DNA from 3 places in the Variovorax sp. S12S4 genome. Region 1 is predicted to be linked to each of the others. Evidence: predicted binding sites of a transcription regulator. Region 1 holds the regulator's gene; each other region holds the start of a gene.
The links. Region 1 encodes LexA, which represses DNA repair genes until DNA is damaged. Its sites were predicted from a motif close to ACTGTATNNNNATACAGT; they were not measured.

Region 1 (4,548 bases):
GCAGGGCGCCAAAGCTCGGCATCAACGCCGCAACGATGTGCCCGGCGGCATACCAGACAAGGGTGAGGGCAAGCAGCTGGCGCCGGTCCCAGCCCGCGACCACGGCCGCCAGCAATGGTGCGCCGAGGCACATCACCACCGCGGCAACCGTGATCAGCTGGCCCGCGGTAGCGACGGTAACCGCCAGCGACGTGCTGATTTCATTGAGCGTGCCGGGCACCACCATCACGCCCGTGCCGATCACGAAATTGCCGGCCAGCAGCGCCCAGAGCGCGCCCCGGGGCGCAGGCCGGTTCACTGAAGGACCTTCGCCTTCGGCTGCGGTACTCGCCTTGGGGCGGCCCGGCGGCTCATGAAATCACCGGCGAACCTGCAGCGCGCCCGGATTCACGATGTTGGTGGGGTTGCCCTTGATGAAGCTCACCACGTTGTCGAATGCCTGCCCGAAATAGCTCTCGTAGCTGTCTTGCTCCACGTAGCCGATATGCGGTGTGCAGATGCAGTTTTCGAGGCGCAGGAGCGCGTGCCCCTGCAGCGGCGGCTCGCTCTCGAACACGTCGACCGCCGCCAGCCCCGGACGGCCGCGGTTGAGCGCCGCCAGCAGGGCATCGGGTTCGACCAGTTCCGCGCGCGAGGTGTTGACGAAAAGCGCCGTCGGCTTCATGCGCGAAAGGTCTTCGAGCGTGACCAGGCCCATGGTTTCTTCGTTCAGCCGCAGGTGCACCGACAGCACATCGGCCGCGGCAAAGAACTCGTGCCGGTTCTGCGCCACCTGGAAGCCGTCGGACCGGGCCTTGGCGCAGCTTGCCTCGCGGCCCCAGATGACGACCTGCATGCCGAAGGCTTGGCCGTAGCGCGCCACCAGCTGGCCGATGCGGCCGTAGCCCCAGATGCAGAGGGTTTTGCCCTTGAGCACCGAGCCCAGACCGAAGTTGGGCGGCATCGAAGCCGACTTGAGCCCCGATTGCTGCCACGCGCCGTGCTTGAGGTTGCTGATGTACTGCGGCAAGCGCCGCATGGCCGCCATGATCAGCGCCCAGGTGAGTTCGGCGGGCGCTTGGGGAGAGCCGGTGCCCTCGGCCACAGCCACACCCCGTTCGGTACACGCTGTGACGTCGATATGGTTGCCCACGCGCCCCGTCTGCGAAATGAGCTTGAGCTTGGGCAGCTTTTCGATCAGTTGGCGCGAGATATGGGTGCGCTCGCGGATCAGCACGATCACGTCGGCGTCCTTCAGGCGAATTGACAGTTGACCAATGCCCTTGACCGTGTTGGTGTAGACCTTGGCCGCGTACGCGTCCAGCTTGGTGGCGCAGCGCAGCTTGCGCACGGCGTCCTGGTAATCGTCGAGGATCACAATGTTCATGGCGTGCCATTGTGCCTCGCAGCATTGGCATGACGCGCGTGTGAACGTTTGGATACCCGCCCCGGGCAATGGTCACCGGGGGTTGCATGGCCTCAATGCAGGCGTGTGGAGGCGGGCGCGGTGCTCACGGCTTCCATGGCCTCGAGTGCCGCCAGGCGGTCGAGTTCGGCGCAAACGTCGGCCATGCGACCGGAAATCACCATGCGGTTGGTGCTGCGCTTTTCGCCTTGCAGGCCGTCCACCACGCGAATGACGCGCAGGGGCCGTGCGGGTGCGGGGGACGCATCAGCCGAGGCGGCTGGACCATGGGTCCGGGCCGTGCAAGACGGCCGGACCGCGACGTAGCGCAAGCCTGCGGAAGCACTGCTGCTGTCGTGGCGGCGCGGGCGACGGGCCGGCAGCAGCCGGCTTGCGAGCGATTGCAGCGGCATCCACAAATCAACGATGGCGAGGAGGGCGATTCCCATGTGAACTCCAAAAAAGTCTGAGGTTGAACACAGGCAGGATTTCTTTGATCGGGCGCAACAGGGTGATGGCGACTTAGCGCCATACGCCCGCCACCTGTTGCGACCGGGTGGGGTGCTGCTTTCGCGGCAGGCCGCAGGGCCTACATCAGCATGGTGTTGCGAATGAGGCCGACCGCCAGGCCTTCGATTTCGAACGGCTCGCCGGGCTGGACCACGATGGTGGGGTAGTCGGGGTTTTCGGCGTGCAGCTCGATGACCTGCTTGTTGCGCTTGAGGCGCTTGACCGTGACTTCGTCGCCGAGGCGGGCCACCACGATCTGGCCGTTGCGGGCTTCCTTGGTGGCTTGCACCGCCAGCAGGTCGCCGTCCATGATGCCGGCGTCGCGCATGGACATGCCGCGCACCTTCAGCAGGTAGTCGGGCTGGCGCTGGAACAGCGTGTTCTCGACATAGTAGGTCTGGTCGACGTGTTCTTGCGCGAGGATGGGCGAACCCGCCGCCACACGGCCGATAAGAGGCAGTGCCAGCTGCGCCATGCCGGGCAGCGAAAGCGAGAACTGGTTGTTGCGCGACTCGTTGAGCGAACGCAGCGCATCGCCCTTGAGCCGGATGCCGCGGGAGGTGCCGCTGACGAGTTCGATGACACCCTTGCGGGCCAGCGCCTGCAGGTGCTCTTCGGCCGCGTTGGCCGACTTGAAGCCCAGCTCATTGGCGATTTCTGCCCGCGTGGGCGGAGCGCCGGTGCGTGCGATGGCGCTCTGGATCAAGTCCAGGATTTGCTGCTGGCGGGCGGTAAGCTTCACGGCGAACTGCATATGTTGTTCCTTGCGGCACTGGCTAGATATCCAGTACCTGTATTTTTAACCAGTTTTTAAAAGTTGGCAAGCCATGGTTAATTCGCTCTCGCCGAGCCTGCGGCGCATTGTGGTTCTGGGAACGGGCGGCACCATTGCGGGCCGTGCCGCCAGCGGTGGCGACAACATCGGCTACACCGCCGGGCAAGTGGGCGTGGCAGACCTGCTCGGCGGCATCGAGGCGCCCGAAGGCCTGGCGCTTGCGGCCGAGCAGGTGGCGCAGCTCGACAGCAAGGACATGGAACCCGACGTCTGGCTGCAGCTCGCCCGGCGTTGCGCTTTCTGGCTGGCCAAGGCCGATGTGGCCGGCGTGGTGATCACGCACGGCACCGACACGCTCGAGGAAACCGCCTTCTTTCTTCAGGCCGTGCTTGCGCCCGGCAAACCCGTGGTGCTGACCTGCGCCATGCGCCCGGCCAGTTCGCTTTCGCCCGATGGCCCGCAGAACGTGCGCGACGCCATCTCGGTGGCAGCCGCGCCGGCTGCGCGGGGCGTAACCGTGGTCTGCGCAGGCGCAATCCACAGTGCCTTCGATGTGCAGAAGGTGCACACCTATCGGCAGGATGCGTTCGCTTCGGGCGATGTCGGTCCGGTCGGCTATGTGGAGGAGGGGGTGGTACGGCGGGTGCGGGATTGGCCTGAGTCGCCGGCGCGCTCGAAGCTTCTCGAAGCCGGCGAAGCCGCGGCGATGCAATGGCCGAGGGTCGAAATCCTCACCAGCCACGCCGGTGCGACCGGCGCCATTGTCGACGTGCTGCTTCAGGAGCGGGCGATGGGCGTCGCCGAGCCGGTGCGCGGGCTGGTGCTCGCCGCGACTGGCAACGGCACGGTGCACCATGCGCTGGAGGCTGCCGCGCTTCGCGCGCAGGATGCGGGCGTCGCCGTGCTGCGCGCCACACGTTGCGCGAGCGGGCGCGTTCTTCCGAGGCCTGATGACAAGCTGCGTGATGCCGGCGCCCTGACGCCGGTCAAGGCACGGATCGCGTTGATGCTGGAACTGATCGGAACAGCCGCCTGAGGGGCCGCGGGCACAAGCGGGCAGGCGCGCAAGCTGCCAAGGCAGCCCGCCTGCTGCCGAACTTCAGTTGCTCAGTGCAGCCAGTGCGCGCTGGGTGATTTCTTCGACCGTGCCGACGCCCTTGATGGCGCGGTATTTCGGCGCCGAGGCCGGATCGGCCTTGGCCCAGGCCGAGTAGTAGTCGACCAGCGGACGCGTCTGCTGGCTGTACACCTCGAGCCGCTTGCGCACGGTTTCTTCCTCGTCGTCCTTGCGCTGGATCAGTTCTTCGCCCGTGATGTCGTCCTTGCCCTCGACCTTCGGCGGATTGAACTTCACGTGATAGATGCGGCCCGATGCGGGGTGCGAGCGGCGGCCGCTCATGCGTTCGATGATGTCGCTGAAGGGCACGTCGATTTCGAGCACGTAGTCGAGCTTGACGCCCGCTGCCTTCATCGCGTCCGCCTGCGGAATGGTGCGCGGGAAGCCGTCGAACAGGAAGCCGTCGGCGCAATCGGGTTGCGCGATGCGTTCCTTCACGAGGTTGATGATGAGGTCGTCGCTCACCAGGCCACCCGATTCCATGACCGCCTTGGCTTGCTGGCCGAGCGGTGTGCCGGCCTTGACGGCTGCGCGCAGCATGTCGCCGGTCGAAATTTGAGGAATGCCGTACTTCTGGCAGATGAAGGCCGCTTGCGTGCCTTTGCCCGCCCCGGGCGCGCCCAGCAAAATTAGTCTCATGGTGTCCTCGGACGGTTCTTAGATCTTGTGTCGCGCCAAGCGCCGGCCCGGGAGCCGTGCAAGGCGGAATTGCGTCGAGGATAGCATGCGTGAGCGTGAAGAATTTCCGTTACAGCCACCCTG
Region 2 (4,548 bases), 3.5 Mb from region 1:
GCGAGGCCACGCGAACCGGTTTGCCGCGCATTTCGCCGTTGCGCAACGTGACCACGCCCGGCACCGGGGGCTCGTCGGTGTTGGGATGCGGCACGTCGGACTCGCCGCTCAGCAGCTTGCCGTGGCTGTCGAGCAGCTGGTAGTACACGCGGTCGGCGTCGTCGGCCCGCAAGATTTCGCGCGCCGGCTGCGGCAGCACGAACTGCGTCTGGCCCTGCTGTACCGTGACGAGCCGCGCCAGCGTCTGCACGTTGTATTCGAGCGCGCGGTCGAAGGGCGCATTGGCAATGCCCTGTGCCACCAGCCACGTGACGCCGATGCTCACCGGCACCAGCAGCAGCAGCGGCGTGAGCATCCAGTCGAGGATCTCGCCGAACAGGGAGCGCTGCGCGCGCTGGAACAGTTTCAAGGCTTACGGCCTCCGAAGCCGCGGGGCAAGCCCGCGTGTCATTGCTGGATTTTTTCGAGGCAGTAGCCGAGGCCGCGAACCGTGGCAATGCGCACCGGCCCCTTCTCGATCTTCTTGCGCAGGCGGTGGATGTAGACCTCGATCGCGTTCAGGCTCACTTCCTCGCCCCATTCGCACAGGCGCTCCACCAGCTGGTCCTTGCTGACCAAGCGGCCCGCGCGCTGCAGCAGCACCTCGAGCAGGCCGAGTTCGCGCGCCGAGAGCTCGACCATCTTGCCGTCGATGGTCGCCACGCGGCCGGCCTGGTCGTACACCAGCGGACCGTGCCGGATGGTGTTGCTGGTGGCACCCATGCCGCGCCGCGTGAGCGCCCGCACGCGCGCTTCGAGCTCTTGCAGGCTGAAGGGCTTGGCCATGTAGTCGTCGGCGCCGTGGTCCAGGCCCTTGACGCGTTCTTCCACGCTGTCGGCCGCGGTGAGCACCAGCACGGGCAACTGCGAACCACGCGCACGCAGGCGCTTGAGGATCTCGATGCCGTGCAGGTTGGGCAGCCCGAGGTCGAGGATCAGCAGGTCGAACTCGCTGTGCGTCATGAGCGCGGTGTCGGCCTGCGAACCGTTCGCCACGTGGTCGACCGCCGCGCCCGAGGTGCGCAGGCTGCGCAGCAGGGCATCGGCCAGCACCTGGTCGTCTTCGGCAATCAGAATCCGCATGAGCCACCTCCGGCCGGTTCGGGCGCCGCGCCGGCGCCGTTCACATTTGTCTCTCTCCCAGCCGAGTCTAGCCCGCTGTGTACGCTTCCAGACCGATGGTTACCACCGTGGCGACGTCGTTGCCGACGCTGGCGCGGAATTCGCGCTCGGCCTGCGTGACTGCGCCGCGAAAGGCGTCGAGCCATGCCAATCCGTCGGCGGTGAAAAGCACGCGCCGCGCCCGCGCATCGAGCGGGTCGGGCCCGCGGGTGACCAGGCCCCAGGCTTCGCACTGGTCTACCAGCGCACCCATGGCCTGCTTGGTCATGCCGGCCCGTTCGGCCAGTTCGGTCAGGCGCGAACCTTCGCGCGCCAGGTGCCGCGTGATGTGGATGTGCGCGGCGCTCACCTGGGCCCGGGCGGCCAGGTTCGACAGCGCCAGCGGCACTTCGACGTCATGCGCCATGAGTTCGAGCACGCGCTCGTCGAAGCGGCGCATCGCATGGCCCAGCAGGCGGCCCAGGTGGGTTTGCCGCCAAGCATCGGGATCGGTCGGAAAAGCATTGTCAGCCATCCGCCAAATGGTAAAGCAAACTGACTAAAAAATGAGTTTACTGAAACCAATGAGCCCCTACACTACTGTTCAAGCATCCAGCCTGTAATTAAAAGCAGATGGATGGCAGTCACACACAAACCGTTGATTTTCAAGGAGATTTCCACATGGACGCAGTCGTCAAGGGCGCAAGCATCTCGGTCGCCAACAGTGAAAAGGCCAAGGCCCTGCAAGCCGCGCTGGCGCAAATCGAAAAGCAGTTCGGCAAGGGCACGATCATGCGGCTCGGCGAAGGCGAGGCGCTTGAAGACATCCAGGTGGTCTCCACCGGTTCGCTCGGCCTGGACATCGCGCTGGGCGTCGGCGGCCTGCCGCGCGGCCGCGTCATCGAAATCTACGGTCCTGAATCGTCGGGCAAGACCACGCTCACGCTGCAGGTCATCGCCGCCATGCAAAAGCAGGCCGGCACCTGCGCCTTCGTCGACGCCGAGCATGCGCTCGACGTGCAATACGCCCAGAAGCTCGGCGTGAACCTGTCCGACCTGCTGATCAGCCAGCCCGACACCGGCGAGCAGGCGCTCGAAATCGTCGATTCGCTGGTGCGCTCGGGCGCCGTCGACCTGATCGTGGTCGATTCGGTGGCCGCGCTCACGCCCAAGGCCGAAATCGAAGGCGAAATGGGCGATTCGCTGCCCGGCCTGCAGGCCCGCCTGATGAGCCAGGCGCTGCGCAAGCTCACCGCCACCATCAAGAAGACCAACTGCATGGTCATCTTCATCAACCAGATCCGCATGAAGATCGGCGTGATGTTCGGCTCGCCCGAAACCACCACCGGCGGCAATGCGCTGAAGTTCTACGCCTCGGTGCGCCTGGACATCCGTCGCATCGGCACCATCAAGAAGGGCGACGAAGCCATCGGCAACGAAACCAAGGTGAAGGTGGTGAAGAACAAGGTGTCGCCCCCGTTCAAGACGGCCGAGTTCGACATCCTGTTCGGCGAAGGCATCAGCCGCGAAGGCGAAATCATCGACATGGGCGTGAACGCCAAGATCCTCGACAAGTCGGGCGCCTGGTACGCCTACAACGGCGAAAAGATCGGCCAGGGCCGCGACAACGCACGCGAATTCCTGCGCGAGAACCCCGAGCTGTCGCGCGAAATCGAGAACAAGGTGCGCGAGTCGCTGGGCATTCCGCTGCTGGCGGCTGATGCCGACACCCCGGCCACCGAAAAGGCCGAGAAGCCTGCGAAGGCAGCCAAGGCCGAGAAGGCCGACAAGGGCGAGTAAGCAAGGTACGGCGCGGCCTCTCGCGGGGCCGCGCAAGCGACCACCCGGCATGGCATTCGGTGCCCCCTCACTCAAAGGCCGCGCATTGCGGCTCCTGAGCCAGCGCGAGCATTCGCGCGCGGAACTGGAGCGCAAGCTGGCCAGGCATGAAGAAGAGCCCGGTACGCTGGCCCGCGCGCTCGACGAACTGGCCGCCAAGGACTTCATCAGCGAGCCGCGGGTGGTGGCCTCGGTGCTGAACCAGCGCGTCGCCCGCTCGGGCGCATTGCGTGTGCGCCAGGAATTGCAGGCCAAGGGCATCACGCCCGAAGCCATCGCACAAGCCGTGGCCAGCCTGCAAGACACCGAAGTAGAGCGCGCCACTGCGTTGTGGCGCCGCCGTTTCGATGCACCGCCCACCGATGCGAAGGAGCGCGCCAAGCAGATGCGCTTTCTGATGGCGCGCGGCTTTTCGGGCGCGGTGGTGGCCAAGGTGCTCCGGAGCGATTTCGACGGCGACAGCGACCGGCGGCGAATGAAGCGGGTAGCGCCGTTGCGCCGCCGCGGCGGTGATGCTCAAGATGCCGCCGATGGCATGATCGGCGCGGGCCGGTCCCGCACGAGGACCGCCTTCATATAAAACTTCGGAGGAGGAACTCTCATGTCTTCAGGACCTGCAGGCCAGCCGTCGCTCATGCGCGCGGGTGCCAAGGCCGGCGCCGCCTTCATCGGATCGGTGGTCAAGGGCGGCTTGCTCTCGCTCATCCTCGGTGGCGGCGCCTTCTTCTATTACCTGAGCCAGCTGCAGGGGCCCGGCAATGCGGGCGCGCGTGCGGGCGGCGCCGGTGCCGCGCTCGCGCTGCTCACTTCGCCGCCCCTGCTGGTCGCGGTGCTGCTGTTTCTCTTCGTGGTCGTCTACGTGATGCTGGGTGTGCAGCAGGGCCGGGCCAAGGCCATGCAGCACCTGGTGGCTGCGCGGGGCGAGGCCGTGTCTGAGCGGCTGGGCGGCGCTATCGCAGGCCGCATCGAAGCCATGCCGCGCACGCACGGCACGCTGCAGCGTGCGGCCGACTGGCTGTCCGTCGACGCGCTGAGCAAGCAGCTTGCGCCGGTGCTGGGTGAGGGCAAGGCGGTGCGCGCGGTGGTCGGCTTTGTGCTCAACCGTTTGCCATTGAGCGACATGCTCGCCGAATGGCAGCAAGGCCGTGCGGAACATGGCGAGCTGGCGGCAGCAGAAGAGGGCGCCGCGCAAGACCCGGCGCTGCGCGCATTGCTCACGCGCCGCATCAACGAAACGCTGCAGGAGATGGCGGAGCCCTCAAGCAAGCCGCTCTACATTGCGCTGGGCGCGCACGCGGTGCTGCTGGGCGTCGGCCTCTGGCTCGTCAGGTGAACCGGGAACGATGGCTGGCGCTCAGAGCGCCAGCATCAGCTTCAGGTTCTGCACCGCGGCGCCGCTGGCGCCCTTGCCCAGGTTGTCCAGCCGCGCAATCACCACCGCATGGCGGTGGTCTTCGTTCGGGAACACGCGAATTTCGAGCTCGTTGGTGTCGTTGAGCGCCAGCGCGTCGAGCTTGCCGTTGTCGGTAGGCGGCAGCACCTTCACGAACTGCTCGGGCGTGTTGCTCC
Region 3 (4,548 bases), 1.5 Mb from region 1:
GGCCTACAGCCTGTTCAAGGCCGCCGGCTTCACCACCGACGAGATGGCGGCGGTCTTCAACGAATGGAACGACGGCGAGCTGCAGAGCTACCTGATCCAGATCACCGCCAAGGCACTCGAACAGAAAGACCCGGAAACGGGCAAGCCGATCGTCGACGTGATTCTCGACAAGGCGGGCCAGAAGGGCACGGGCCAATGGACGCTCATCAACGCGGCCGAGAACGCGGTGGTCATCAGCACCATCAACGCGGCCGTTGAAGCACGCGTGCTGTCTTCGCAAAAGAAGCAGCGCGTGGCCGCAAGCAAGCTGCTGCAGGGGCCGAAGGCCGCGCTCTCGCTCGAGAAGAAGGCGCTCGTTGCCAAGGTGCACGACGCGCTCTATGCCTCGAAGGTCATCAGCTACACCCAAGGCTTCGACCTCATCAAGACGATGGGCGAAAAGAAGGAGTGGAAGCTCGACCTCGGCCGCATCGCGGCAATCTGGCGCGGCGGCTGCATCATTCGCGCGCGCTTCCTGAATCGCATCACCGACGCCTACCGCACCGATCCTGGTTTGGGCAACCTGATGCTCGACCCGTTCTTCAAGGACCTGCTCAACCGCACGCAGCAGAACTGGCGCGACGTGGTGGCGCTGGCGGTGAGCAACGGCATTCCGGTGCCGGCGTTCAGCGCGTCGCTCGCCTATTACGACAGCTATCGCACCGAGCGCCTATCGGCAAACCTGCTGCAGGCACAGCGCGACTTTTTTGGCGCGCACACGTATGAGCGGGTCGACAAGCCCGCGGGCGAGTTCTTCCATACCAACTGGCCTGAAGTGATCTAACGCGGGCGCGCCGCGCAGAGGGGCTTGCGCCCTACCCCTGCGCAGCTTCAGGGATTTCGCGCTTCACCTGCGCCACCAGTTCCGTCAGCGGTGCGGTCGCGTCGACAGCGACGACGCCGGCCTCGCCCACCGGCGATTCGAGCGTGGCGAACTGGTTGGCCACGAGGCTGGCCGGGAACATGTGCTCGCCCGCACCCGCACGCGCGGCCACGCGCCGCTCGGCCTCGTCGCGTTCGATGGCCATGAACACGAACCGCAGGTCCGGCACGGCCGCACGCAGCTGCTCGCGGTAGGCGCGCTTGAGCGCAGAGCAAGTCAGCACCGCGCCCTGCGGCTTGTCGGCAAGCGCACGGCCCAGCGTGGCAAGCCAGCCGGCGCGGTCGGCATCGGTCAAGGGGATGCCATGGCGCATTTTTTCGACGTTCGACGCAGGGTGGTGGTCGTCCCCTTCGATCAGCGGCAGCGCAAAGGCGGTCGCAAGCGCCGCCCCCAGGCTCGATTTGCCGCAGCCTGAAACTCCCATCACCACTATCCATGTCCCGTTCATGCGTACCTTTGCAGCCAAGGCCGGACGGCCGATGCCGCCGGTGGGTTGAATCTACCGCTTATTTTGAAGCGGATTTGATGCGATGCCCGGCTGCAGGCCGCACGGGACCAGCCCTCAGAAAAGACGGCCCTGCCCCGCCGCACCCGGCGGCCGAAAGGCGCCCAGGTCGAGCGGAATGCGTTCGCGGTTGAAGCCGATGCGGTTTGCCGCCTTCTCGAAGCGCTGGCGGATCAGGTCGGCCCAGAGGCCGGTGCCCTTCATGCGCGTGGCAAAGTCGGCGTCGTAGTCCTTGCCGCCGCGCATTTCGTGGATGCGTGCCATGATGCGGTCCGCCCGCTGCGGGTAGTGCAACGCCAGCCACTCCTTGAAGAGCGGCGCCACCTCCCACGGCAGCCGTATCACCGTGTAGAAGGCGCTGCGCGCACCGGCCTCCCAGGCCGCTTCGAGCACCTGCTCCATGTCTTCGTTGACGAACGGAATCTGCGGCGCCACGCTCACCCCCACCGGCACGCCCGCCTCGGCCAGGGTGCGAATGGTGCGCAGCCGCCGATGCGGCGCGGCGGCACGCGGCTCGAGCTTGCGGGCCAGCTCGCCGTCGAGCGTGGTGACGGTCACGTATACCGCGGCCAGGTGCTGGGCGGCCATGGGCGCGATCAGATCGAGGTCGCGCTCCACCGCGCTCGACTTGGTGACCAGCGCAAAGGGGTGCCGTGTTTCTTGCAGCAGCTCGATGATCGAACGGGTGAGCCGCAGTTCGCGCTCGATGGGCTGATAGCAATCGGTGGCGGTGCCGATGGCGACATGGCTCGGCTTGTAGCTTTTTCGGCCGAGTTCAGCACGCAGCACCTCGACGATGTTTCGCTTGGCAATGAGCTTGGTTTCGAAGTCGAGCCCCGGCGAGAGGTTGAGGTAACTGTGGGTGGGCCGTGCAAAGCAATAGATGCAGCCGTGCTCGCAGCCCCGATACGGGTTGAGCGAACGATCGAACGAGACGTCGGGCGATTCGTTCTGGTTGAGCACCGACTTCACGTCTTCGAAGCGCACCTCTGTCGCCAGCGGCAGCAGGCCTTCGGCTTCGGCCGCGCCCTCTTCGAGCGTGCCCCAGCCGTCGTCGAACGCATTGCGCTCATCACGCGAAAAGCGATGTGCCAAGTGCGTGGCCGCGCCCCGGCCTTTGATGATGTGGATGGGAATGTGGGCAGCTGGCATGTGGCGCACCTTTCTTTTAACTACTGTTTATACATACAGTATTCCAAACCAGCGGCATGTGCAAATGAATTTGCATTTCTCTATTGACGGAAATTTCTAAAATCCTAGACTTCGAGGCATGGAACTCACCGACATCCAACGCAAGTTCGTCCTCCACTGGGGCGAGATGGGCTCCATGTGGGGTGTCAACCGCACGGTTTCGCAAATTCATGCGCTGCTGTTTGCGCACGGCAAGCCGATGCATGCCGAAGAGCTCTCCGACACCTTGGGCGTGGCCCGCTCCAACGTGAGCAACAGCCTGAAGGAACTGCAGGCCTGGAACCTGGTGCGGGTCACGCACATCCTCGGCGACCGCCGCGATTACTTCGAAACCAGCGTCGACGTGTGGGAGCTGTTTCGCACCGTGGTGCGCGAGCGCAAGGAACGCGAGTTCGATCCCACCATCCGCGTGCTGCGCGAAATCGTCTCGAGCCCCGACTTCCAGAAGGAGCCTGCCGATGCGCAAGACCGCATTCGCTCCACCATGGACCTGATGAGCAAGCTCGCCACGTGGGCCGACGAAATGCTGCGGCTCTCGCCCGGCACGCTCGACAAGGTGCTGACGCTGGGCGCCAGCGTGCAGAAGTTCGTTCGCGGCGATGCAGCTCCGGCGGCGCCCACGGCACCGAAGAAAAACGACGATGACCCGGATGCCCATCACGCCAGCCTGCCGATGATCTGAGCTTCTCTTTTTTGCCCAATCATTTCTGTTTTGACAGAAATAACGAAACAAAACCATGCACCCTGCTGTCACCTACCCCCTCACCGTCTACTACGACGCCACCTGCGCCCTCTGCGCGGCCGAGATGAACGGCATGAAGGCGCGCGATGCCGCCGGGCGTCTGCAACTGGTCGATTGCTCGCCGCCGGGCTTCAGCGAAGGGCCGGCGCCGCGCGAGGCGCTGATGACGGCGATTCACGCGGTAGACGCCACCGGGCAGGTGTTCGAGGGCGTCCCCGCCATTCGGGCCTGCCGCGATGCCGTCGGGCTGCCGAGCGGCAGCTTCCTGCTCGACCTGCCGCTCGTCGCGCCGCTGGCCGACCGCGCCTATGCGGTGCTTGCGCGCAACCGCTACCGGCTGCCGCGCTGGCTGGTCACCCTGCTGGCCGGAAAGGCCGCCCGCTCGTCGGCCACATGTGCCGGCGGCAATTGCCGAATCTGAAAAGAAAAAAAAGGAGCTTTTTGTGCCCAATGTTTTCCAGCCCGATTTCCGTGCGGCGCAGACGCCTGAAGCTCCGCTGTCCAACCCGGCCATCACACGCGCGGACACGCAGGACTACTTCACCGAGGTGGCCGACGACTACCGCGCATGGAGCCCCAGCTACAACATGCACTTCGGCTTCTGGCGGCTCGGGCTCAATCCGCTGCGGCGCGAAGGCATGCTCGTTGAGATGAACCGCGCGGTCGGCCGCGCACTGAAGCTCGACGAGCCCGATGCTCCAGATTCGAAGCAGGAAGCCGCGCAACCCCGCCGCTGCGTGATCGACCTGGGCTGCGGCGCCGGCGCCACCGCGCGCACGCTGGTGAGCGAAGACCCGTCGCTGTATGCCGTCACCGTCACGAACGTGGCGGTGCAGAACAGCATCGCCGCCCGGCTCGACGCCCGGGCCGGCGTGGCCGATCGCATGGCGCACATCGAGGCTGACTACACGCGCACCGGCCTGCCGGCGGCGCAAGCCGACGGCGCATGGGCGGTGGAGAGCGCCTGTTACGCCAGCGGCACGGCCAAGGCCGATTTCGTGCGCGAGGCGGCACGCCTGCTGAAGCCCGGCGCTCGGCTGGCGGTGGTCGACGGCTTTCTGCTGCGGCGCCAGCCCGGCCGAATAGCCGGCTGGCTCCATCGCCTGTGGGCCGACAGCTGGGCCGTGCCCACGCTGGCCGTGAAGGAAGACTTTGTGGCCGCGCTGCGCGACAACGGGTTCGAAGACG

Region 2: the regulator LexA is predicted to act here: its motif matches at 1,757-1,774, upstream of recA (recombinase RecA).
Region 3: the regulator LexA is predicted to act here: its motif matches at 2,602-2,619, upstream of M0765_RS17935 (PA0069 family radical SAM protein).

Annotation. Positions count from the first base shown of each region.
Region 1 is NZ_JALPKR020000002.1:5,118,992-5,123,539, reverse strand. It holds gene M0765_RS25135 (MFS transporter) at 1-298, opposite strand, end outside; gene M0765_RS25130 (D-2-hydroxyacid dehydrogenase family protein) at 359-1,366, opposite strand; gene M0765_RS25125 (hypothetical protein) at 1,459-1,833, opposite strand; gene lexA (transcriptional repressor LexA) at 1,974-2,648, opposite strand; gene M0765_RS25115 (asparaginase) at 2,722-3,705, shown strand; gene adk (adenylate kinase) at 3,769-4,425, opposite strand.
Region 2 is NZ_JALPKR020000002.1:1,595,708-1,600,255, reverse strand. It holds gene M0765_RS08140 (sensor histidine kinase) at 1-409, opposite strand, end outside; gene M0765_RS08135 (response regulator) at 448-1,122, opposite strand; gene M0765_RS08130 (MarR family winged helix-turn-helix transcriptional regulator) at 1,190-1,675, opposite strand; gene recA (recombinase RecA) at 1,822-2,940, shown strand; partial or broken gene recX (recombination regulator RecX) at 2,990-3,439, shown strand; gene M0765_RS08115 (hypothetical protein) at 3,581-4,312, shown strand; gene argC (N-acetyl-gamma-glutamyl-phosphate reductase) at 4,334-4,548, opposite strand, start outside.
Region 3 is NZ_JALPKR020000002.1:3,646,854-3,651,401, reverse strand. It holds gene gnd (decarboxylating NADP(+)-dependent phosphogluconate dehydrogenase) at 1-823, shown strand, start outside; gene M0765_RS17940 (gluconokinase) at 855-1,346, opposite strand; gene M0765_RS17935 (PA0069 family radical SAM protein) at 1,485-2,579, opposite strand; gene M0765_RS17930 (GbsR/MarR family transcriptional regulator) at 2,698-3,300, shown strand; gene M0765_RS17925 (thiol-disulfide oxidoreductase DCC family protein) at 3,356-3,781, shown strand; gene M0765_RS17920 (SAM-dependent methyltransferase) at 3,804-4,548, shown strand, end outside.